2 regions of the Streptomyces sp. NPDC001002 genome follow, and region 2 is predicted to be linked to the other one. Evidence: riboswitches for the same ligand, from Rfam matches in the RefSeq annotation. Region 2 holds a riboswitch; the other holds the start of a gene.
What was found. A riboswitch is a leader RNA that binds a small molecule or an ion and turns the genes downstream of it on or off. The one in region 2 is predicted to bind glycine.
Positions count from the first base shown of each region.

Region 1: another riboswitch for glycine. It lies ahead of gcvP (aminomethyl-transferring glycine dehydrogenase); the one in region 2 lies ahead of gcvT (glycine cleavage system aminomethyltransferase GcvT).

Region 1 covers NZ_JBSFLV010000064.1:35,976-46,896, reverse strand. The annotation lists gene ACWDR3_RS27020 (DUF881 domain-containing protein) at 1-403, shown strand, start outside; gene ACWDR3_RS27015 (FHA domain-containing protein) at 465-1,370, shown strand; gene ftsR (transcriptional regulator FtsR) at 1,390-2,127, shown strand; gene ACWDR3_RS27005 (bifunctional nuclease family protein) at 2,213-2,686, shown strand; gene ACWDR3_RS27000 (MerR family transcriptional regulator) at 2,902-3,585, shown strand; gene ACWDR3_RS26995 (DNA polymerase IV) at 3,653-5,053, shown strand; gene ACWDR3_RS26990 (PRC-barrel domain-containing protein) at 5,229-5,606, opposite strand; glycine riboswitch at 5,720-5,815, shown strand; gene gcvP (aminomethyl-transferring glycine dehydrogenase) at 5,995-8,880, shown strand; gene ACWDR3_RS26980 (TOBE domain-containing protein) at 8,965-9,384, opposite strand; gene ACWDR3_RS26975 (ABC transporter ATP-binding protein) at 9,422-10,612, opposite strand; gene ACWDR3_RS26970 (ABC transporter permease) at 10,776-10,921, opposite strand, start outside.
Region 2 covers NZ_JBSFLV010000035.1:8,093-19,013, reverse strand. The annotation lists gene ACWDR3_RS17980 (ABC transporter permease) at 1-151, opposite strand, end outside; gene ACWDR3_RS17975 (enhanced serine sensitivity protein SseB C-terminal domain-containing protein) at 464-1,219, opposite strand; gene ACWDR3_RS17970 (enhanced serine sensitivity protein SseB) at 1,404-2,195, opposite strand; gene ACWDR3_RS17965 (AAA family ATPase) at 2,339-3,013, opposite strand; glycine riboswitch at 3,162-3,282, shown strand; glycine riboswitch at 3,283-3,393, shown strand; gene gcvT (glycine cleavage system aminomethyltransferase GcvT) at 3,431-4,549, shown strand; gene gcvH (glycine cleavage system protein GcvH) at 4,661-5,038, shown strand; gene glyA (serine hydroxymethyltransferase) at 5,053-6,312, shown strand; gene ACWDR3_RS17945 (L-serine ammonia-lyase) at 6,401-7,768, shown strand; gene ACWDR3_RS17940 (LLM class flavin-dependent oxidoreductase) at 7,826-8,848, opposite strand; gene ACWDR3_RS17935 (esterase-like activity of phytase family protein) at 8,928-10,097, opposite strand; gene ACWDR3_RS17930 (ABC transporter permease) at 10,094-10,921, opposite strand, start outside.

The DNA of each region.
Region 1 (10,921 bases), on a different contig from region 2:
TCTGGCGGGCACGGTGGCCGCGCAGGGACCAGGCATCACGATGACCATCGACGACACGAAGGGAACGGTCGAGGCGGACATGCTGCTCGACGCGATCCAGGAGTTGCGCGCGGCCGGCGCGGAGGCGATCCAGGTGAACGGCGTACGAGTCGTCGCGGGCACCTACCTGTCGGACTCCGACAAGAGCGTGAGCGTCGACGGGAACAAGATCAACGCGCCCTATCGTTTCAAGGTCATCGGCAAGCCGGAGGACCTGGAGCCGGCGCTCAACATCCCTGGAGGCGTGGTGCAGACTCTTGAGAAGGAGCAGGCCACCGTTACCGTCGAGCGATCGACCAAGATCGTCGTGGACGCCTTGCGGGCGGCGAAGCAGCCTGACTACGCTCGGTCGTCCTCTCAGTGAACCGGCGGTGCATGGGGACCGTCTGGCAGGGGCATGAGGTTGCGGGGGGTCGGCGCACCGAATGGGTGGTGCGTGGTGGAAACTGTCTGGTGGATACGGACGTTGTGAGGATGTCCGGGTCGGCCGGTGTATGCAATCAGGGTTCGTCCTGCCCCACGGGCGGGTCTGTTTCGGTCAAGGGGAATCGCCCGTGAAGTTGTTTGCGAAGTTGTTCGGCAAGAGCGCGCGAGAGGGTAGCGACAATGCGAACGCGACCGCTCGTCATCGCGCACAGCCAGACGCGGAAGGGGAGCGTCCGCTGTTCCGGGACCAGGTGGGCGGTCAGGGCGGTGACGTTTCCGGAGGTCAGGGCGCGCCGTCTGTTGACCCTGCGCAGTCCGGCGGCATAGGTTTCGGGCAGCCGTCAACCTCAAGTACGGGTGGAGGGTTTTCCCCTATGTCGGCCCTGGTGTGTACGAGGTGCGGCAACCGCAACGCGGAGAACAGTCGCTTCTGTTCCAACTGCGGTGCGCCGTTGCGGGGCGGTGCCGAGCGGCCGTCCGAGACGACTTCGACGATCTCCATCTCCGGTCTTGAGGCGTACGACGCCGAGGTGACCGGACAGACGCAGATTCCGGCGCTCTCGCCCGAGGCGCAGGCCGCGGTGGACGCGCTGCCGCTGGGCTCCGCGCTCCTCGTGGTGCGCAGAGGGCCGAACTCGGGCAGCCGCTTCCTGCTGGACGGCGACCTGACCACGGCCGGGCGGCACCCGCAGAGCGACATCTTCCTGGACGACGTGACGGTCTCGCGCCGGCACGTGGAGTTCCGCCGCGCCGCGGACGGTTCGTTCACGGTGGCCGACGTGGGCAGCCTGAACGGCACGTACGTCAACCGCGAGCGGATCGACTCGGTCGCGCTCAACAACGGCGACGAGGTGCAGATCGGCAAGTACCGGCTGGTGTTCTACGCGAGCCAGCGAGGCTACTGACCCTCCCCGGAGAAGGTCCATGCTTCATACACCGAGCGGCGGGGCCGGACACGGCGCCGCCGCCGCGGACAGTGGACTGATGAGCATCGGCACGGTGCTGAACGTGCTGCGCGACGAGTTCCCCGAAGTCACCATCTCCAAGATCCGTTTCCTGGAGTCGGAGGGGCTCATCGAGCCGCAGCGGACCCCGTCGGGGTACCGCAAGTTCAGCCCTGGTGACGTCGAGCGCCTCGGTCACGTCCTGAGGATGCAGCGGGACCACTATCTGCCGCTCAAGGTCATCCGCGAGCACCTGGACGCCATGGAGCGCGGTGAGGCCGTACTGCTGCCCGCGGTGGGGCGTCAGCGGGACGGTGAGACCGTCCTGGAGGTCCCCGAGGGGCCCACGGCCGCGCGGATCGGCCGGGACGAGCTGCTGGCGGCGGCCGGTATCGGGGAGCAGGAGCTCGAGGAGTGGGAGTCGTACGGGCTCGTCGGGCCGTTGCCGGACGGGGCGTACGACGCGGAGGCGGCGACCGTGGCCGTGCTCGTGGTCGAGCTGGGCCGGTTCGGGATCGAGCCGCGCCACCTTCGGGTGATGAAGGCGGCCGCCGATCGTGAGGCCGGGCTCGTGGACCAGGTGGTCGCCCCGCTGAAGCGCCATCGCAATCCGCAGACCAGGGCCCACGCGGAGGCCCGTACGAAGGAGCTGGCGGCGCTCACCGTACGGCTGCACGCCGCGCTCGTGCAGACCGCGCTGGGCGTGCGCCTGCCCTGAGCCGGGCGCCCGCGCGGCGGCCGGATCATCCCCCCGTTCCCTGCCCGACTACCCAAACGTCCCGGGCACGTCCTAGGGTTGCTGTGTGAACGAGCTCGATGTCGTAGGTGTCCGGGTCGAAATGCCCTCCAACCAACCGATCGTGCTCCTGCGTGAAGTGGGAGGCGACCGTTACCTCCCCATCTGGATCGGGCCGGGCGAGGCGACGGCGATCGCCTTCGCCCAGCAGGGCATGGCCCCCGCACGACCGCTGACCCACGACCTGTTCAAGGACGTGCTGGAGGCCGTCGGCCAGGAGCTCACCGAAGTGCGCATCACTGATCTGCGTGAAGGCGTCTTCTACGCCGAACTGGTCTTCGCCAGCGGGGTCGAGGTGAGCGCGCGCCCGTCCGACGCCATAGCGCTGGCGCTGCGCACGGGCACGCCGATCTACGGCAGCGACGGGGTGCTCGACGACGCCGGCATCGCGATCCCGGACGAGCAGGAGGACGAGGTGGAGAAGTTCCGCGAGTTCCTCGACCAGATCTCACCCGAGGATTTCGGCACCAGCAGCCAGTGAGGCGCGGGGCGCGGACGAAATGCCGGCAATTGCCGGAGGCCACTGCGAGCGTCCTGGGCCTTGCTCCGGGCACATTCGGCTAGCCTTTCCCCGCGGTTGGGTGCGGGAAACCACTCCTAGGGTGATTATCACCCGGCGTGCCGAGTGTGGCGATCGTTGACGCACCCCTGGTGACTGCCTACCGTCGTGAAGGCAGGTCAAGGACGGAGGTCGGCGTGAGAAGCAGCGGCGACGGTACGGCTGGGGGTGCCCCGGGACACGGTCTCGGGGAGAGCGGTCCGTACCCTCCCCCAAGCTCTCAACTGCGTTCGAGTTGGGGGGATCCCCATCACAGCAGCGCGCCCGGTCACGTCCCGCAGCGGCCGGCGGCCGTGCCGAGCAGCGGAGGGGCGACGTCCATGGCGTCCGAGCAGATCGGCTACCGAGGTCCTACGGCCTGCGCGGCCGCCGGGATCACCTACCGCCAACTGGACTACTGGGCCCGCACCGGGCTCGTGGAGCCGAGCGTGCGGCCCGCTCACGGGTCGGGCACGCAGCGGCTGTACAGCTTCCGGGACGTCGTCGTCCTGAAGATCGTCAAGCGGTTCCTGGACACCGGCGTGTCCCTGCAGAACATCCGCACCGCGGTCCAGCATCTGCGCGCGTGCGGCTTCCGCGACCTGGAGCGCATGACGCTGATGAGCGACGGCGCCACGGTCTACGAGTGCACCTCGCCGGACGAGGTCCACGCGCTGCTCCAGGGCGGCCAGGGCATCTTCGGGATCGCCGTCGGAGTGGTGTGGCGGGACGTCGAGAGCGCCCTCTCGCAGCTGCACGGCGAGCGCATCGACACCGGCGAGACGCTGGTCGGCAACAATCCCGCGGACGAGCTGGCGCGGCGCCGGAACCGGGCCGTCTGAGCGGCTCGGGGCGGCACCCGGCGGTCGTACGGGTGCGTTGTCAGTGGCGTAGTGCAGCATCGGAGATGTGAGAAACGCGCCCACGATCCTGCATCTCGACATGGATGCCTTCTACGCCTCGGCGGAGCAGGCGTCCAAGCCGAGTCTGCGCGGGAAGGCCGTCGTGGTGGGCGGGCTCGGGCCGCGTGGGGTGGTGGCGACCGCCTCGTACGAGGCCCGGGTGTTCGGGGTCAGGTCGGCGATGCCGATGGCCCAGGCGCGGCGGCTCGCGCCGAACGCGGCGTATCTGGTGCCGCGCTTCGGGTTCTACCGGGCGATCAGTGAGCAGGTCATGGGGCTCCTGCACTCGTTGTCGCCGCTGGTGGAGCCGCTGAGCCTGGACGAGGCGTTCGTGGACCTGGAGACCGAGGGGGCGGCCTGGGACCGGGCGTCGGCGCGGCTGGTCGGGGAGAAGCTGCGTGCGGACATACGGGCGGTCACGGGGCTGACCGGGTCCGTCGGTCTGGCCGCGTCCAAGATGCTCGCCAAGATCGCCTCCGAGGAGGCCAAGCCGGACGGGCTGGTGCTCATCGAGCCGGGGACCGAGCGGGCGATGCTCGGGCCGATGCCGGTGCGGATCCTGCCGGGGGTGGGACCGGCGACGGGGGACCATCTGCGGCGGGCCGGGATCAGCACGGTCGACGATCTGGCCGAGGCGGGGGAGGACGAGCTGGTGCGGCTGTTGGGGAAGGCGCACGGGCACGGGCTCTACGCGATGGCGTTGGCGCGTGATGATCGGCCTGTCGTGGCTGAGCGGGAGACCAAGTCGGTGTCGGTCGAGGACACGTACGACGTGGACATTCATGACCGGGTGCGGGTGGGTCTTGAGGTGCAGCGGTTGGCGGATCGGTGTGTGCGGCGGTTGCGGGCGGCGGGGTTGTCGGGGCGGACCATCGTGTTGAAGGTGCGGCGGTACGACTTCTCGACGTTGACTCGGTCCGAGACCTTGCGGGGGCCCACTGATGATCCGGGGGTGGTGCGGGAGGCTGCCTTGCGGTTGTTGGAGGCCGTGGACACGACGGGTGGGGTGCGGTTGTTGGGGGTGGGGGTGAGTGGGCTTGCCGACTTCACGCAGGAGGATCTTTTTGCGCAGGCGGCCGAAGTGGAGGGTGGGGTGGGGGCGGAGTACTCGGATGTGGAGGTTGAGGTGGGGGAAGTAGAGGCGGGTGAGGAGCAGGTGGTTGTCGCCGCTGAGCGGAGGTGGCCTTCTGGGCATGATGTGCGGCATGCCGAGTTCGGGCATGGGTGGGTGCAGGGGAGTGGGCTGGGGCGGGTGACTGTGCGGTTTGAGACGCCGGGGTCTGAGCCGGGGCGGGTGCGGACGTTTCGTGTCGATGACGTTGAGTTGTCGCCGGCTGAGCCGTTGCCGTTGGTGGAGGGAAGCGGGGGTGGAGGGGCCGGGGTTTCTGTGGACGGGGTTCGGACGTGACCGTCGGTGGGGGTGAGCGGTGGGTCGCGCGGCCCGGCGCTTGCGGGGTGCCGCCTGCGCCCACCCGTGCCGCCCCAGCGGCACGACTGCCCGCAGGCTAGGCGGTTGGGGGGGCTGGGGCGGCGTGGGACTGCCCGCAGGCCAGGCGGGTTTCAGTGGCCGGTGGCCGGTGGCCTCAAGCGTCCGCTTCCTCCGTGCCTGCCAGCTTGCCGAAGTCTCTGTCTGGGAACGTTGGTGGGGGTGCTGTGTCGAGGCCGTAGTGGTGGTAGAGCTGGAGTTCTTGTTGGGGGGAGAGGTGGCGGCCCACGCCGAAGTCGGGGGCGTCTTTGATGAGGGCGCGTTCGAAGGGGACGTGGAGGGTGCCTTCGACCAGTTCGCTGGGTTCCAGGGGGACGAAGGCGTCGCGGGAGAAGAGGCCGGTGCGTATCGCGGCCCACTCCGGCACGCCGGTCGCGTCGTCGAGGTAGATCTCGTCGATCGTGCCGATCTTGGTGCCGTTGCGGTCGAACGCCTTGCGGCCGATCAGGTTGCGTGGATCGATGTCGGTCTGCACGGGGCCTCCACGTGGTCGCGACGCACTCGTAAACTCTACAAAAGAGCACATTGGTGATGGTGGCCACTCGAAGGCCCGTGCGGAGCGCTCGCTGGTAGGCTGGCAGCGGCTGCTGACCCCGTGCGGGAGAGTCCTCCAGACATCATCGGAGGCGCCGAAGGAGCAAATCCTCCCCGGAATCTCTCAGGCCCACGTACCGCACGGACGAGGTCACTCTGGAAAGCAGGGCGGGTGTCGAAGGCCTCCGCTCTCACCGACGGTGAAAGCCGGGCGCCCTCGGGATGTCCGGTGAAGCTCTCAGGTTGAGATGACAGAGGGGGAGGCCGTCGGGGTACCCGTGCCGTGGTGCCCCTCGAAGGTCGTCGTGACCGACCAGGAGGCCTCCGCAATGACCGCCCATCGCACTCCGCTCTCCGAGCTCGAAGCGGGAATCCCGTTCGAGCAGCGCCACATCGGGCCCGACCAGGAGGCGCGGGCCAAGATGCTCGCGCAGGTCGGCTACGGCTCGCTGGACGAGCTCACCGCCGCCGCGGTGCCCGATGTGATCAAGAACGCCGATGCCCTGGACCTGCCCGGTGCGCGCACCGAGGCCGAGGTGCTGGCCGAGCTGCGGTCGCTCGCCGATCGGAACCAGGTGCTCGACTCCATGGTCGGCCTCGGGTACTACGGGACCTTCACGCCGCCCGTCATCCTGCGCAACGTGATGGAGAACCCGGCCTGGTACACGGCCTACACGCCCTACCAGCCGGAGATCTCGCAGGGCCGCCTTGAGGCTCTGCTCAACTTCCAGACCATGGTCGCCGACCTGACCGGGCTGCCGACCTCCGGTGCCTCGCTGCTCGACGAGGGCACGGCCGCCGCCGAGGCCGTGGCGCTGTCCCGGCGGATGGGCAAGAACAAGAAGGGTCTGTTCCTGGTCGACGCGGACGCGTTGCCGCAGACCATCGCCGTGATCCAGACGCGGGCCGAGCCGGCCGGCGTGGAGGTCGTGGTCGCCGACCTCGCCGACGGCATCCCGGCCGAGGTCGTGGGGCGTGAGATCAACGGCGTTCTCGTCCAGTACCCCGGCGCCTCCGGTGTCGTACGGGACATCAAGCCGTTGATCGACCAGGCACACGAGCTCGGTGCGCTCGTCACCGTCGCCGCCGATCTGCTGGCGCTGACGCTGCTGAAGTCGCCCGGTGAGCTGGGTGCGGACATCGCCGTCGGTACGACGCAGCGGTTCGGTGTGCCGATGGGCTTCGGCGGGCCGCACGCGGGCTACATGGCCGTGCACGAGAAGTTCGCGCGGAGCCTGCCCGGGCGACTGGTGGGTGTGTCCGTGGACGCCGACGGGCACAAGGCCTACCGGCTCGCGCTGCAGACGCGTGAGCAGCACATCCGCCGGGAGAAGGCCACCAGCAACATCTGCACCGCGCAGGTGCTGCTCGCCGTCATGGCCGGTATGTACGCCGTCTACCACGGGCCCGAGGGCCTGCGGGTGATCGCGCGGCGCACGCACCGGTACGCCACGATCCTGGCCGAGGGGCTCAGGGCCGGTGGGGTCGAGGTCGTGCACGGTACCTACTTCGACACACTCACCGTGCGCGTGGAGGGGCGGGCCGCCGAGGTCGTCGCCGCCGCGCGGGACAACGGGGTCAACCTGTACCTGGTCGACGCCGATCACGTGTCGATCGCCTGTGACGAGACGACCGCGCGGGCCCAATTGCGTGCCGTGTGGGCCGCGTTCGGGGTCGCGGGGGACGTGGACGCGCTGGACGCGGTCGCCGGGGAGACGATTCCGCAGGCGTTGTTGCGGAGCGACGAGTTCCTGGTCCACCCCGTCTTCCAGCAGCACCGTTCCGAGACGGCCATGTTGCGCTACCTGCGCAAGCTGGCCGACCGTGACTACGCGCTCGACCGCGGCATGATCCCGCTGGGCTCCTGCACGATGAAGCTCAACGCGACCACGGAGATGGAGCCGGTCACCTGGCCCGAGTTCGGGCAGTTGCACCCCTTCGCGCCCGCCGAGCAGGCGCAGGGGTATCTGACGCTCATCCGTGAGCTGGAGGAGCGGCTCGCCGAGGTCACCGGGTACGACAAGGTGTCGCTGCAGCCCAACGCCGGGTCACAGGGGGAGCTGGCCGGGCTGCTCGCCGTACGCGGGTATCACCGGGCCAACGGGGACGAGCAGCGGACCGTGTGTCTGATTCCGTCGTCCGCGCACGGGACCAATGCCGCGAGCGCCGTGATGGCGGGCATGAAGGTCGTCGTCGTGAAGACCGCCGAGGACGGCGAGATCGACGTCGAGGATCTGCGGGCGAAGATCGAGCAGTACCGGGACGAGCTGTCGGTGCTGATGATCACGTACCCGTCGACGCACGGTGTGTTCGAGGAGCATGTCGCGGACATCTGCGCGCAGGTCCACGAGGCCGGCGGGCAGGTGTACGTCGATGGCGCCAACCTCAACGCCCTTGTGGGGCTTGCCAAGCCGGGGCACTTCGGCGGGGACGTCTCGCACCTGAATCTGCACAAGACGTTCTGCATCCCGCACGGTGGCGGCGGTCCGGGTGTCGGGCCGGTCGGTGTGCGCGAGCACCTGGCGCCGTATCTGCCGAACCACCCGCTGCAGCCCGCAGCTGGGCCGGAGACGGGTGTGGGGCCGATCTCGGCCGCGCCCTGGGGGTCGGCCGGCATTCTGCCGATCTCGTGGGCCTACGTCCGGCTCATGGGCGGCGAGGGGCTGAAGCGGGCCACGCAGGTGGCGGTGCTCAGCGCCAACTACATCGCCAAGCGTCTTGAGCCGCACTTCCCGGTGCTCTACACCGGGCCTGGCGGGCTGGTCGCGCACGAGTGCATCATCGATCTGCGGCCGCTGACCAAGGCGACCGGGGTGAGCGTCGACGATGTCGCCAAGCGGCTGATCGACTACGGGTTCCACGCGCCGACGATGTCCTTCCCGGTGGCCGGCACGTTGATGATCGAGCCGACCGAGTCCGAGGATCTGATCGAACTGGATCGGTTCTGCGAGGCGATGATCGCCATTCGTGCGGAGATCGAGAAGGTGGGCGCGGGGGAATGGCCCGCGGACGACAACCCGCTGCGGAACGCTCCGCATACGGCGCGTGTGTTGGGCGGTGCGTGGGAGCACGCGTACACGCGCGAGGAGGCCGTGTTCCCGGGCGGGGTCTCGGTGGCCGACAAGTACTGGCCGCCGGTGCGGCGGATCGACCAGGCGTTCGGGGACCGGAACCTGGTGTGTTCTTGCCCGCCGCTGGATGCGTACGAGGACTGACAGCGCTGGATCGGCTGCAATGGCTGAGACAGGTTGAAGAGAAGGGCTCCTGCCGGGTGCATGCCGGCGGGAGCCCTTTTCGCGTCAGGTCGTCGACAGGGAGACTTCCGTCGACTTGATCAACGCGACCGCGGGGTCGCCGGTCTTGAGGGCGAGGTCGTCCACCGCTTCGCGGGTGATCGCGGCGGTCAGGGCGCCGCCCTCGACGTCGATTTTGACCGAGGCCATCGCCTCTCCCGTGGTGATCTCGGTAATCGTGCCGGGGAGTTGGTTGCGGATCGAGAGGCCCGCGACCGGGCCCGTGGAGAGGGAGACCTCGGTCGACTTCACCAGGGCGCGGACGAGGGTGCCCGGGGCGAGGGCGAGGTCGGTGACGGCTTCGCGGGTGATCGCGGCGGTGAGGTTCTGGCCGCCGGTGAGGCGGATGCCTACGGTCGCCATCACCTCGCCGGGGGTGACGGTGGTGACGGTGCCGGGGAGCTGGTTGCGGATGCTGAGGGTCATGGCCATCACCGTAGGCCTTGTGGGGCCCTGTGAGGCTTTATGCCGGGTACGCGTGCGTCTGCGTCGCCTTGACCGTCGCCCAGACCGAGGCGCCGGGGTGGAGGTCGAGTTCGGCCGCGGCGACCGTGGTGAGGTCGGCGGCGAGGGGGAGTTCGCCGGTGAGATCGGCGCGGATCTGGTCGCCGTGGGTTTCCAGGCCGGCGACCTCGCAGTGCCAGAGATTGCGGGCGCTGGTGGAGGTGGGGCGGGTGCGGTGGAGGGTGACGGCGCTGGGTGGGAACGCGACGAAGGCCTCGCCGGTGAGGTGTTCCGCGGTGGTGATCTCGGTACCGGAACCTGTGTCGAGGGTGACTGTGTGGCCGTCGGCCTGGCCCTTGTAGAGGTTGAGGCCTACGAGTTGGGCGATGTAGTCCGTGCGGGGGTGGCGGGCGATGTCTGTGGGGGTGCCTTCCTGGACCACTCGGCCGTCCTCGATGACCACGAGGCGGTCGGCCAGGACCATGGCGTCCAGGGGGTCGTGGGTGACGAGCACTGCTACTGCCTCGAACTCGGCCAGGTGGTGGCGGAGTTGGGTGCGGATGTCAAGGCGGGTGCGGGCGTCCAGGGCGGCGAGGGGTTCGTCGAGGAGGAGTAGGCGAGGGTTGGTGGCGAGGGCCCTTGCGAGGGCTACGCGTTGGGCCTGGCCGCCGGAGAGGTGGCGGGGTTTCGTGGTGGTGTGGGTCTTCAGGCCCATGCGGGTCAGCCAAGTTGTTGCTTGGGCTCTTGCTTCTTTTTTTGTGGCGCCGTGGCAGCGGGGGCCGAAGGCGACGTTGTCCAAGGCGGTGAGGTGGGGGAAGAGGAGGTAGTCCTGGAATACGACGCCTACGGGGCGGGATTCGGGGGGTGTGCGGTGTAGGGGGGTGCCGTCGAGGTGGAGGTGGCCGGAGGTGAGGTTGGTCAGGCCGGCGAGGGTTCGTAGGGCTGTGGTTTTGCCTGCGCCGTTTGGGCCTAGGAGGGCTACGACGTCGCCTGGGGCGGCCTTGAGGGTGATGTCTAGGTGGAAGGTTTTTAGGTCGACGATCAGGTGGGCGTCCAGGCCGGTGGTCGGGTGCGGGTGTGTGGGTAGTGCCCGGCCTTCGGCCGGGAAAGAGTTCCCACCCGCACCACCCGTGCTGGATTCGTTGTTGGGTGCGGGTGGCCCCTGTGGGGGGTTCGCGCCGTCGGCGGCTGCGGGCGGAGTGTTCGTCATCAGGCAGTCATCCAGCGGGTGTTCGTCGAGGCGCCGCCTGTCCAACAGATGCCTGCCTCCATCGCGGTGCCGTTGATCCAGTCGACGCCAGCCGCTGGCGAGGCGTCTTCGCTTCGAGCCACGTCGGGCCAACACGCCTTCCGCTCGCGGTACTTCAACGCGGTCACGCCGGGCTCACCCACCGTTCCCGTAGTGCCGCCAGGACGGTGATCGAGACGGCCAGGAGGACCAGGCTCAGGGCGATGGCTGCTTCTGGGTTGTTCTGGAGGGCCAAGTAGACCGCCAGGGGCATGGTTTGGGTGCGGCCGG
Region 2 (10,921 bases):
TCAGAGCGAGCTTGTCCCGCTTCAGGCGCTCCCAGGCGATCCGGCCCAGGGAACGTCCCTGAACGGTCTTGGCGCCGGCGGTCGCGGCCGCCGCTTCCTCGGCCGCACTCGGGGCCGCTTCCGCGGTCGGCTCGTGCAATGGTGCCGTCATCTGGCAGGGACCCCTCTCAACCGGCGGTAGCCGGCCCGCACTTGCCGCTGTAGCGGCGTGATCAGTCCGTCGTACTCGGGGCAGAAAGCCCCCTGGTGCGGGAGTCTTCAACGCTTTGGCGATCTGTTGCCAGACTTGGCGGTGAAAGGATGCGTAAACGTGATGAGGTCAGGGGGGTTCCGTTATCCGGACAGCGGGTAACGGGGGTCGGACGCGGACGAATCCGGACATTCAGGAATCGGACGGATCTTCCGCCGCTATCTACGCGCGCAGACCCACCACTTCTCCGGTCTGGACCAGCGCGCGGTCCTCTCAGTATCCGCCAGGCGCCGGTGGATAGCCGTACCCGGCCGCGGGGGCCTGGGCCGGGGCCGCGTGCGCCTCACGGTCGTAGAAGGGCCGGGCGCCGGCCCGCATCCACATCGCGACCGGGTCGTCCTCGTCCGACATCGCCACGGTGGACACCGGCAGACCGTCCGGGACCGCGCCGATCGACTGCTGCATCATCGCCCGTACCGCGTCCACGGCGGGCGGCGAGGTGTCGTAGACGTCGAGACCGATGGCCAGATACGGCGCCCCGAGCGCCGGCTGCACCCAGGCGCGGCGCAGCGCGCGGACGGCCGGGGTGCGGTGGGCGTTGTGCGCGAGCAGGGCGTAGAACTGCGGGATCTCGATGCCTGGCTCCGACAGCCGCAGCGGGCCCGCGGGCTGGCGCTCCAGGCCGGTGGCGATACGGCGCAGATCCAGCCACGGGATGCCGACGCCGCCGCCGGGGGCGTGCGGGTTGAGCCAGAGGCCGAAGTGGTCGGGGTAGAGCGTGCGGGCCACGTCGACGCCGTCGACGACCTCGTACGAACGGTTCCAGCCGCTGGCGGAGAGCTCCTGGGCGGAGGTGACGCACGGGGCGTAGCCGTGGCCCTCGACCTCCATGTTTCCGTACTGGGCGTCCGGGGAGCCGGACTGGCCGTGCCACAGGAGCATCCAGACCTGGCCCGCGCCGGGGGTCGCGAGGGCGCGGAGCAGGGCCTCGTAGGCGTCGTAGCGCCCTGGCGTGACCTGGCGCAGCATGTGCTCCACGCTGCCGCTGAGGCTCGCGCTCACGTGTCTTACCGCCCCTTCGAGATGTGCCCCGCGTTTCTGTGACAGCTTAAGCGCCCATGAGCTCGGGGCTTGTTGTCCGTCGGCGAGTGCGGGTCCGTCGTGGTTGATCGCGCAGTTCCCCGCGCCCCCAGGTTGGTTGACCCTGCGGCGTTCAGAAGTTCCGTTGGTAGAACGGGCGGACCTGTTGCCTCATCCACGTCGCCACCGGGTCGTCCGTGACGTCCAGGAGGACCAGGTTGACCGCCCACTGGGGCGGGGACTTGGTCAGGGCTCGGCCCAGGGCCTCCAGGGGGACGGCTCGTAGGTCGCCCTCCCATTCGGAGAGTTCCACGCCTACGAACATCACCGGGTCCGCCGTCTCGATCGCGGCGAGGCAGCGGCGGGCCGTGCGGATCACGGGAGTTGTCTCGAACTCGGCGGAGGCGGCGGCGAGGAAGTCGACCGGGTCGTCCTGCCAGTCCGGTTCGAAGAGGCGGACGCGGCCGCCGGAGGTGGGGCCGTCGAGGGGGGTGCGGCCGATGCGGCACAGCTCGGCGACGGCGGCCGGCGGGAGCGGGATGCCGACCATGCCGTCCGGGTTCACGGCGATGCCGACCTGCGGGGGCAGCCCGCGGGCGAACTCGACGGCGGGCGCGATGGTGAACGACATGTGCGAGCCGACGACATGCCGGAACTGCTCCTCGGAGCTGAACACCGGAACGTACGCCTGGCCCTCGATCTCCAGCGTGGGCAGGTCCAGCGGGCCGCTGTGCGGGCCGCCGCCGCTGGGCAGCGGGATCCAGAGGAAGCTGCGGCTGAGCACCTCGATGATCCGGCCGCCCGCCATGGGCACGCCGAGGGACGCCGACAGCACCTCCTCCAGCTCGTTGCCGGGCCATCCGCCGTGCGGATGGGGGTGCGCCTGCATGGGAAAGTCCGCGGGGAGATCCGCTGGGAAGTCCATCTGTCCGACCGCCTGCTGTGAAGTACCGCTGTGGCAGCAAAGGCTAACGGGTACGGGGGCCCTGGCGGTGGGCTCGGCGGACACCACCGCCACGTCCCGACCCACCGGCCCGCTCGGGCACACCGCCCCCGGCCGCCCCACGGTCAGCCCGTGAAGCCGATCCGGCGGAGTACGTCCGCCGCGTCCCGGTCCAGGAGGACCGCCGAGCCGACGCCCTCGGGCAGGTCGCCGCGTTCCACGGAGCGGATCAGGCGGCCGGCGGCCGTGCGGTGGCGCAGGAAGGCGTAGCGGGAGACGCCCCGGCCGCGGTCGCGCTGGCCCGCCAGGGCGGTGCGCGGGGGCACGTCGAGCAGGACCAGGTGCAGGATGCCGCCCCGGCGCCGGGCCTCGCGGGCCAGCCAGCCGCGCACCCAGGCCTGGGTGCCGCAGTCGTGCACGACGACGCCCGCGCCGCCCCGCAGGGCGCGGCCGAGTCCGGCGTAGTGGGCGAGGCGGACCAGGGGGCGGTAGACGGCGTACGGCAGGAAGCGGGGGGCCCGGGTGTCCCAGCGGTCGCGGGCGTCCTGGGAGTCGATGCGGATGCCCTTGACCGCGCGCCGCATCAGCGTGGACTTGCCGCTGCCGGGCAGGCCGGTGATCACGACCAGGTCGCGGGGGCCGAAGAGCAGGGCGTGCGGGCTGCGGCCCGAGCGCTCGCGCAGGTCGCGGACGACCGGGGCCGGCCGCTCGGCGCAGCGCTCGCGGGCGGGTGCCGTGGCCTGCTGGGGCAGTGCGACGGCCGAGGTCGCCGCGTACGCCGTGGTCCTTGTCACCGTGATCGTCCTCCCTGCCGGGTCAGGAAAGCTTCTCCCCACCGAATGTAAAGAGAAGGTAATCCACGGTGTCTCCCGGTTCCGTTCGGTTCCGGCCACAAGGCTGTTACAGAGCCTGTGCGATGATGTGCGCGCCAACTGCATACCGGCCGTTTGAATCCGCGCGGGAGAGTCCCCAGTCGTACGTCGTCAGTCATACGTCGTACGAGGTCTGGGGCGCCGAAGGAGCAAGTCCCTCCCTTGAATCTCTCAGGCCCCGTTACCGCGCGGGCGAGGCACATCTGAAAAGCGGGTCCCCGGTTCGTCCGGTGGCCCCACCCAAGGTGCAAGTCGTGGCCCCCGTGGTCATGACGAACCTCTCAGGTTCCGATGACAGATGGGGAGGAACGACCTCGCCGTCATGCCTTGGGAGACTCACGTCCGATGAGCAGCACCGAACCCCGTCACACCGCGCTCGATGCCCTGCATCGCTCGCTGGGCGCGACCATGACCGACTTCGCCGGCTGGGACATGCCGCTGCGCTACGGCTCCGAGCGCGACGAGCACCTCGCCGTCCGCACGAAGGCCGGGCTCTTCGACCTCTCCCACATGGGCGAGATCACCGTCACCGGCCCTGAGGCCGCCCAGCTCCTGAACTTCGCCCTCGTCGGCAACATCGCCTCCGTCGGCGTCGGCCGCGCCCGCTACACCATGATCTGCCGGGCCGACGGCGGCATCCTGGACGACCTGATCGTCTACCGCCTCGCGGAGACCGAGTTCATGGTCGTCGCCAACGCCTCCAACGCCCAGGTCGTGCTTGACGCGCTGACGGAACGTTCGGCCGGATTCGACGCCGAGGTGCGCGACGACCGGGACGCCTACGCCCTGATCGCCGTCCAGGGTCCCGAGTCCCCCGGCATCCTCAAGTCCCTCACCGACGCCGACCTCGACGGCCTGAAGTACTACGCCGGTCTGCCCGGCACGGTCGCCGGTGCCCCCGCCCTCATCGCCCGCACCGGCTACACCGGCGAGGACGGCTTCGAGCTGTTCGTGAAGCCCGAGCACGCCGTCGAGCTGTGGCAGGCGCTGACCAAGGCCGGCGCGGGCGTCGGCCTGGTCCCCTGCGGGCTGTCCTGCCGCGACACCCTGCGCCTGGAAGCGGGCATGCCGCTGTACGGCCACGAGCTGAGCACCGGGCTCACCCCCTTCGACGCCGGGCTCGGCCGGGTGGTCAAGTTCGAGAAGGACGGCGACTTCGTCGGGCGTACGGCCCTGGCGGCGGCCGCCGAGCGCGCCGCCTCGCAGCCGCCGCGCGTCCTGGTCGGCCTGGTCGCCGAGGGGCGACGGGTGCCGCGCGCCGGGTACCCGGTCGTCGCCGCCGGCGAGGTGATCGGCGAGGTCACCTCCGGCGCCCCCTCCCCCACGCTGGGGAAGCCGATCGCGATGGCCTACGTCGACGCGGCCCACGCGGCGCCGGGCACGGCCGGTGTCGGCGTGGACATCCGGGGCAGCCACGAGCCGTACGAGGTCGTGGCGCTGCCGTTCTACAAGCGCGAGAAGTGACAGTCGTCGTAGCGTCTCGTCCGTGACCCGGGGCGGATCGCCCCTGGTCGCCGATGTCCTCCGCAGTTCCCCCTTCCTCACCACTCCCCCGCGTACAGGAGAATTCAGGCCATGAGCAATCCCCAGCAGCTGCGCTACAGCAAGGAGCACGAGTGGCTGTCGGCCGCCGTGGACGGCGTCGCGACGGTCGGCATCACGGAGTTCGCGGCCAACGCGCTCGGTGACGTCGTCTACGCCCAGCTCCCCGATGTCGGCTCCGAGGTGACCGCGGGCGAGACCTGCGGCGAGCTGGAGTCGACCAAGTCGGTCAGCGACCTGTACTCGCCGGTCAGCGGCGAGGTCACCGAGATCAACGAGGACGTGGTGAACGACCCGTCGCTGGTGAACTCGGCCCCCTTCGAGGGCGGTTGGCTCTTCAAGGTGCGCTACACCGAGGAGCCCGCCGACCTGCTGTCGGCCGACGAGTACGCCGCCGAGACGGCCGGCTGAGGGGTCACAGACGCATGTCCGCACTGAACACGCCCCTGCACGAGCTGGACCCGGACGTCGCCGCCGCGGTCGACGCCGAGCTGCGCCGCCAGCAGTCCACGCTGGAGATGATCGCCTCCGAGAACTTCGCGCCCGTCGCGGTCATGGAGGCCCAGGGCTCGGTCCTCACCAACAAGTACGCCGAGGGCTACCCGGGCCGCCGCTACTACGGCGGCTGCGAGCACGTCGACGTGGTCGAGCAGATCGCGATCGACCGGGTCAAGGAGCTCTTCGGCGCCGAGTACGCCAATGTGCAGCCGCACTCGGGCGCCTCCGCCAACCAGGCCGCCCTGTTCGCGCTGGCCAAGCCCGGCGACACCATCCTCGGGCTCGACCTGGCGCACGGCGGCCACCTCACCCACGGGATGCGGCTGAACTTCTCCGGCAAGCAGTTCGACGTGGTCGCCTACCACGTGGACTCCGCGACCGGTCTGGTCGACATGGCCGAGCTGGAGAAGCTCGCCAAGGAGCACCGGCCCAAGGTGATCATCGCGGGCTGGTCGGCGTACCCGCGGGAGCTGGACTTCGCGGAGTTCCGCCGGATCGCCGACGAGGTCGAGGCGTATCTGTGGGTCGACATGGCGCACTTCGCGGGCCTGGTGGCCGCGGGGCTGCACCCGAACCCGGTCCCGTACGCGGACGTCGTCACCTCCACCACGCACAAGACCCTCGGCGGTCCGCGCGGCGGGATCATCCTGGCGAAGAAGGAGTTCGCGAAGAAGCTGAACTCCTCCGTGTTCCCGGGCTTCCAGGGCGGTCCCCTGGAGCACGTGATCGCGGCCAAGGCGGTCTCCTTCAAGGTCGCGGCGGGCGAGGAGTTCACGGAGCGCCAGCGGCGTACGGTGGAGGGTGCCCGGCTGCTCGCCGAGCGCCTCACCGCGGCCGACGCGCGCGAGGCCGGCGTGAACGTCCTGTCCGGCGGCACCGACGTGCACCTGGTCCTGGTCGACCTGCGGGAGTCCGAGCTGGACGGGCAGCAGGCCGAGGACCGACTTCACGAAGTCGGCATCACGGTCAACCGCAACGCCGTCCCGAACGACCCGCGTCCGCCCATGGTGACCTCGGGCCTGCGGATCGGTACGCCCGCCCTGGCCACCCGCGGCTTCACGGCCGAGGACTTCGCCGAGGTCGCGGACGTGATCGCGCAGGCGCTCAAGCCCGCGTACGACGCGGACGCCCTGAAGGCGCGCGTGACCGCGCTCGCCACGAAACACCCGCTGTACCCCGGGCTGTAGGTCGGCCCCTCGGGCACCGCGCACACTGGAAACGGAAGGTGCGCGCGGTGCCCACCCCTCGCACCACCCCGCGTTCTGAGGAGTTCCCGTGGCCATCTCGGTCTTCGACCTGTTCTCGATCGGCATCGGCCCGTCCAGCTCCCACACGGTGGGCCCGATGCGCGCGGCCCGCATGTTCGCGCGCCGGCTGCGCAACGAAGGGCTGCTGGAGTCCGTCGCGTCGATCCGCGCCGAGCTGTACGGCTCGCTCGGCGCCACCGGGCACGGGCACGGCACGCCCAAGGCGGTGCTGCTCGGACTGGAGGGCGCCTCGCCGCGGACGGTGGACGTGGAGGGGGCGGACGAGCGGGTCGAGGCGATCAAGGCGGCGGGCCGGCTCCGGCTCCTCGACGAGCACGAGATCCCGTTCTCCTTCGCCGACGAACTGATCCTGCACCGTCGCAAGACCCTCCCCTACCACGCCAACGGCATGACCCTGTGGGCGTTCGACGCCGAGGGCGCCGAGCTGCTGTCGAAGACGTACTACTCGGTGGGCGGCGGCTTCGTCGTCGACGAGGACGCGGTCGGCGCGGACCGGATCAAGCTGGACGACACGGTCCTCAAGTACCCCTTCCGCACGGGCGACGAGCTGCTGCGCCTGACGAAGGAGACGGGTCTGTCGATCTCCGCCCTGATGCTGGAGAACGAGCGCGCCTGGCGGACCGAGGAGGAGATCCGCGAGGGGCTGCTCGACATCTGGCGGGTGATGCAGGCGTGCGTCTCGCGCGGCATGGCCCGCGAGGGCATCCTGCCGGGCGGCCTGAAGGTGCGCCGCCGCGCCGCCGTCTCGGCTCGCCAACTCCGGGCCGAGGGCGACCCGTTGGCGCACGCGATGGAGTGGATCACGCTCTACGCGATGGCCGTGAACGAGGAGAACGCGGCGGGCGGCCGGGTCGTGACCGCCCCGACGAACGGCGCCGCCGGCATCATCCCGGCCGTCCTGCACTACTACATCAACTTCGTGCCCGGAGCCGACGAGGACGGCGTGGTCCGCTTCCTCCTCGCGGCCGGCGCGATCGGCATGCTCTTCAAGGAGAACGCCTCCATCTCCGGCGCCGAGGTCGGCTGCCAGGGCGAGGTCGGCTCCGCCTGCTCGATGGCGGCGGGCGCCCTGGCCGAGGTCCTCGGCTGCTCCCCCGAACAGGTCGAGAACGCGGCCGAGATCGGCATGGAACACAACCTCGGCCTCACCTGCGACCCCGTCGGAGGCCTCGTCCAGATCCCCTGCATCGAACGCAACGGCATGGCCGCGGTGAAGGCGGTCACGGCGGCCCGGATGGCGATGCGCGGGGACGGCACGCACAAGGTGTCCCTGGACAAGGTCATCAAGACGATGAAGGAGACGGGGGCCGACATGAGCGTCAAGTACAAGGAGACGGCTCGGGGTGGGCTCGCGGTGAACATCATCGAGTGCTGACGGTACGGAGGTACCGGTACGGTGCCGAGCCGCCCCGCGCACAGGGCGGCCGCACCTTCAGCGCCAGCCCAGCTCCGGTGCCACCTGGGTCAGGATGCTCTCCAGCACGTGGGCGTTGTAGTCGACCCCGAGCTGGTTCGGGACGGTGAGGAGGAGGGTGTCGGCGGCCTGGATGGCCTCGTCCTCCTGGAGTTGCTTCACCAGGACGTCCGGCTCGGCGGCGTACGAACGGCCGAAGATCGCCCTGGTCGTGTCGTCGATCATGCCGACCTGGTCGCGCGAGTTGCGGTCGCGGCCGAAGTAGGCCCGGTCCACGTCGTCGGTCAGGGCGAAGATGCTGCGGCTGACGGACACCCGCGGCTCGCGCGTGTGGCCCGCCTCCTTGTACGCCTCGCGGTACGCCTCGATCTGCTTGCGCTGCTGGACGTGCAGCGGCTCGCCCGTCTCGTCGTCCTTCAGGGTGGAGCTCTGCAGGTTCATCCCCAGCGTCGCAGCCCAGACGGCGGTCGCGTTCGAGCTGGAGCCCCACCAGATCCGGTCGCGCAGCCCCTCGGAGTGCGGTTCGACGCGCAGGAGTCCCGGCGGGTTGGGGAACATCGGCCGCGGGTTCGGCTTCGCGAAGCCCTCGCCCTCGATCACCTTGAGGAACGTCTCGGCGTGCCGGCGGGCCATGTCCGCGCCGGTCTCCCCCTCCTCGGGGGCGTAGCCGAAGTAGCGCCAGCCGTCGATCACCTGCTCCGGTGAGCCACGGCTGATGCCGAGCTGCAGCCGTCCGCCGGAGATGAGGTCGGCCGCGCCCGCGTTCTCCGCCATGTACAGCGGGTTCTCGTAGCGCATGTCGATCACGCCGGTGCCGATCTCGATCTTCGAGGTCCGTGCGCCGATGGCCGAGAGCAGCGGGAACGGGCTGCCCGCCTGCTGCGCGAAGTGGTGCACGCGGAAGTACGCGCCGTCCACGCCCAGCTCCTCGGCGGCGACCGCCAGGTCGATGGACTGGTGCAGGAAGTCGGCGGCCGACCGGGTCTTGGAGTGCGGACTCGGCGACCAGTGACCGAACGAGAGGAAACCAATCTTCTTCACGCAGGCGAGAGCGTCCGGCGGCCACGTTTGATTCCCCGCACCGGGGACCGGGCCGACCGGACGATGTGCCTGCCGAACGTCAGATTCCGTGCGCGGCGAAGGCGATCACCTGGGTCACCTGGCGGGCGGCGAAGTTGTCGTCGGAGACCAGGACGACCGTGCGGCGGCCGTCGGGGAGGCGGGGGCCGAGGGTGATGCCCTCGACGTTGTCGACGCGGGACAGGGCGGGGACGTCGGACAGGTCGGTGACGAGGGTCTTGCGGACCGGCTTGACCTTGTGCCCCGGCACGGGGGTGAGGGAGTCGCGGTCCAGGACGTTCGTCGCGCCGTGGAGGTCGACCAGGTAGACGCGGGACTTCCAGTTGTTGTCGGCGTAGATCGAGGCGCGCTCCAGGACCAGGAAGCGGTCACGGCCGAGGGCCACGATGTCGCTGACGCCGTTGGTGTCGGTGCTGCCCGCCGGCGGGGTGGCGAACAGCGGTTCCAGGGGGTAGGCGTACTGGGCCAGCGGCAGCCCGGTGTCCGCGTCGTGGACGGTGATGCGGGTGAGGGCGCCGTGCTCGGGGGTGGGGTCGGTGCCGTCCTGGTAGAGGGGGTCCTCCATGGCGGTGACGATCCGCCGGCCGTCCGGGGTGACGGCGAGTCCCTCCAGGGTCTGGTTCTGGCGGGGGCCGAACTCCTGGGAGTTCATGTGCAGTTGAGGGGGCAGCGGGAGCTGCGCGGTGTAGGTGCCGGTCGTGGTGGCGCGGCGGATCCAGGGGTCGCCGAGCAGTGCCTGCCCTCCCGACGGGACGATCCGCTCGCCCTCGCTCGTCCACACCAGGCCGCCCCTGCGCGGGTCCACGGCGATGCCCTCCGGGTCGGGCGCGACGGTGGCGGTGGTGGTCGAGGTGGGCGGGAAGGTGGTGCCGTCCGGGCGCAACCACGGGTGGGTGCCGGTGAGTTGGACGCTCTTGAGCGCACCGTGGGCGAAGTCGATGTCGGCGGTGTAGAAGCGGGCGGGGTTGGTCGCCGACCGGTCGTCGCTGATCACGTAGTACGTGCCGGTCTTCGCGTCGTAGCTGATGCCCGACAGGCCGCCGACGGTGGTGCCCTGGAAGGCCAGGGCGTCGGGCAGCTCCCGCTCACCGAGGAAGTCCAGCCGTACGCGGCTGTCGTGGGCGGCGGCCGGGGTGCCGAGCAGGGCGGGGAGGGAGGCGAGGACCGCGGCGGCGGCGATGATCCGGGCGCGGGTGGCGCGGATGCTCATGGGGACTCCAGGGGGTGCAGGCCAGGAAGGGACGCCGGAACAGCGGCGGTACGAGAGGCGCGGCGGCGGCGCCAGGCGAAGAACGCCAGGGCCAGCAAGGTGAAGACGTACGGGATCGCGGAGACGAGTTGGGACGGGACGTCGAGGTTGCCGAGCTGGACGGCGAGGGCCTCGGCGGTGCCGAAACCAAGGGCGGCGAGGAGGACGCCCCAGGGGCGCAGCGCGCCGAGGAAGACGGCGGCCAGGGCGATGTAACCCCGGCCGGCGGTCATGCCGGTGACGAAGAAGGAAACAGCGCCCATGCTCAGGAACACGCCGCCCGCCCCGGCCAGCGCGCCGCTCAGCGCGAGGGCGCGGAACTGGACCCGGTGGACGTGGATGCCGACCGATCGTGCCGCTTCGGGGTGCTCCCCGACCGCGCGGAGGTGGAAGCCGAACCGGGTTCGGTACAGCAGCCAGGCGACCACCGGGGTGGCGGCGAGGGCGGCCCAGGTCAGCACGTTCTGTCCGCTGAGCACCGCGCCGACGCCCGGGATGTCCTCGACCAGGGGCAGGCGGACGGAGGGCAGGGCTCCGCTGTGCAGCCTGCTGGTGCCGCCCTTGTCGCCGAGGAGCGCGAACACGGTGTACGAAGTCGCGCCCGCCGCAAGGAGGTTGAGGCCGATGCCCGCGATGATGGCGTCCGCGCCGAGGTAGAGGTGCAGCACGCCGAGCAGCAGCGCGAGCAGCGAACCGGCCGCGATCCCGCAGACGGCTCCGGCCCAGACCGAGCCGCTGTACCCGGCGACCAGCGCGCCCGTGCAGGCGGCGCTCAGCATCGAGCC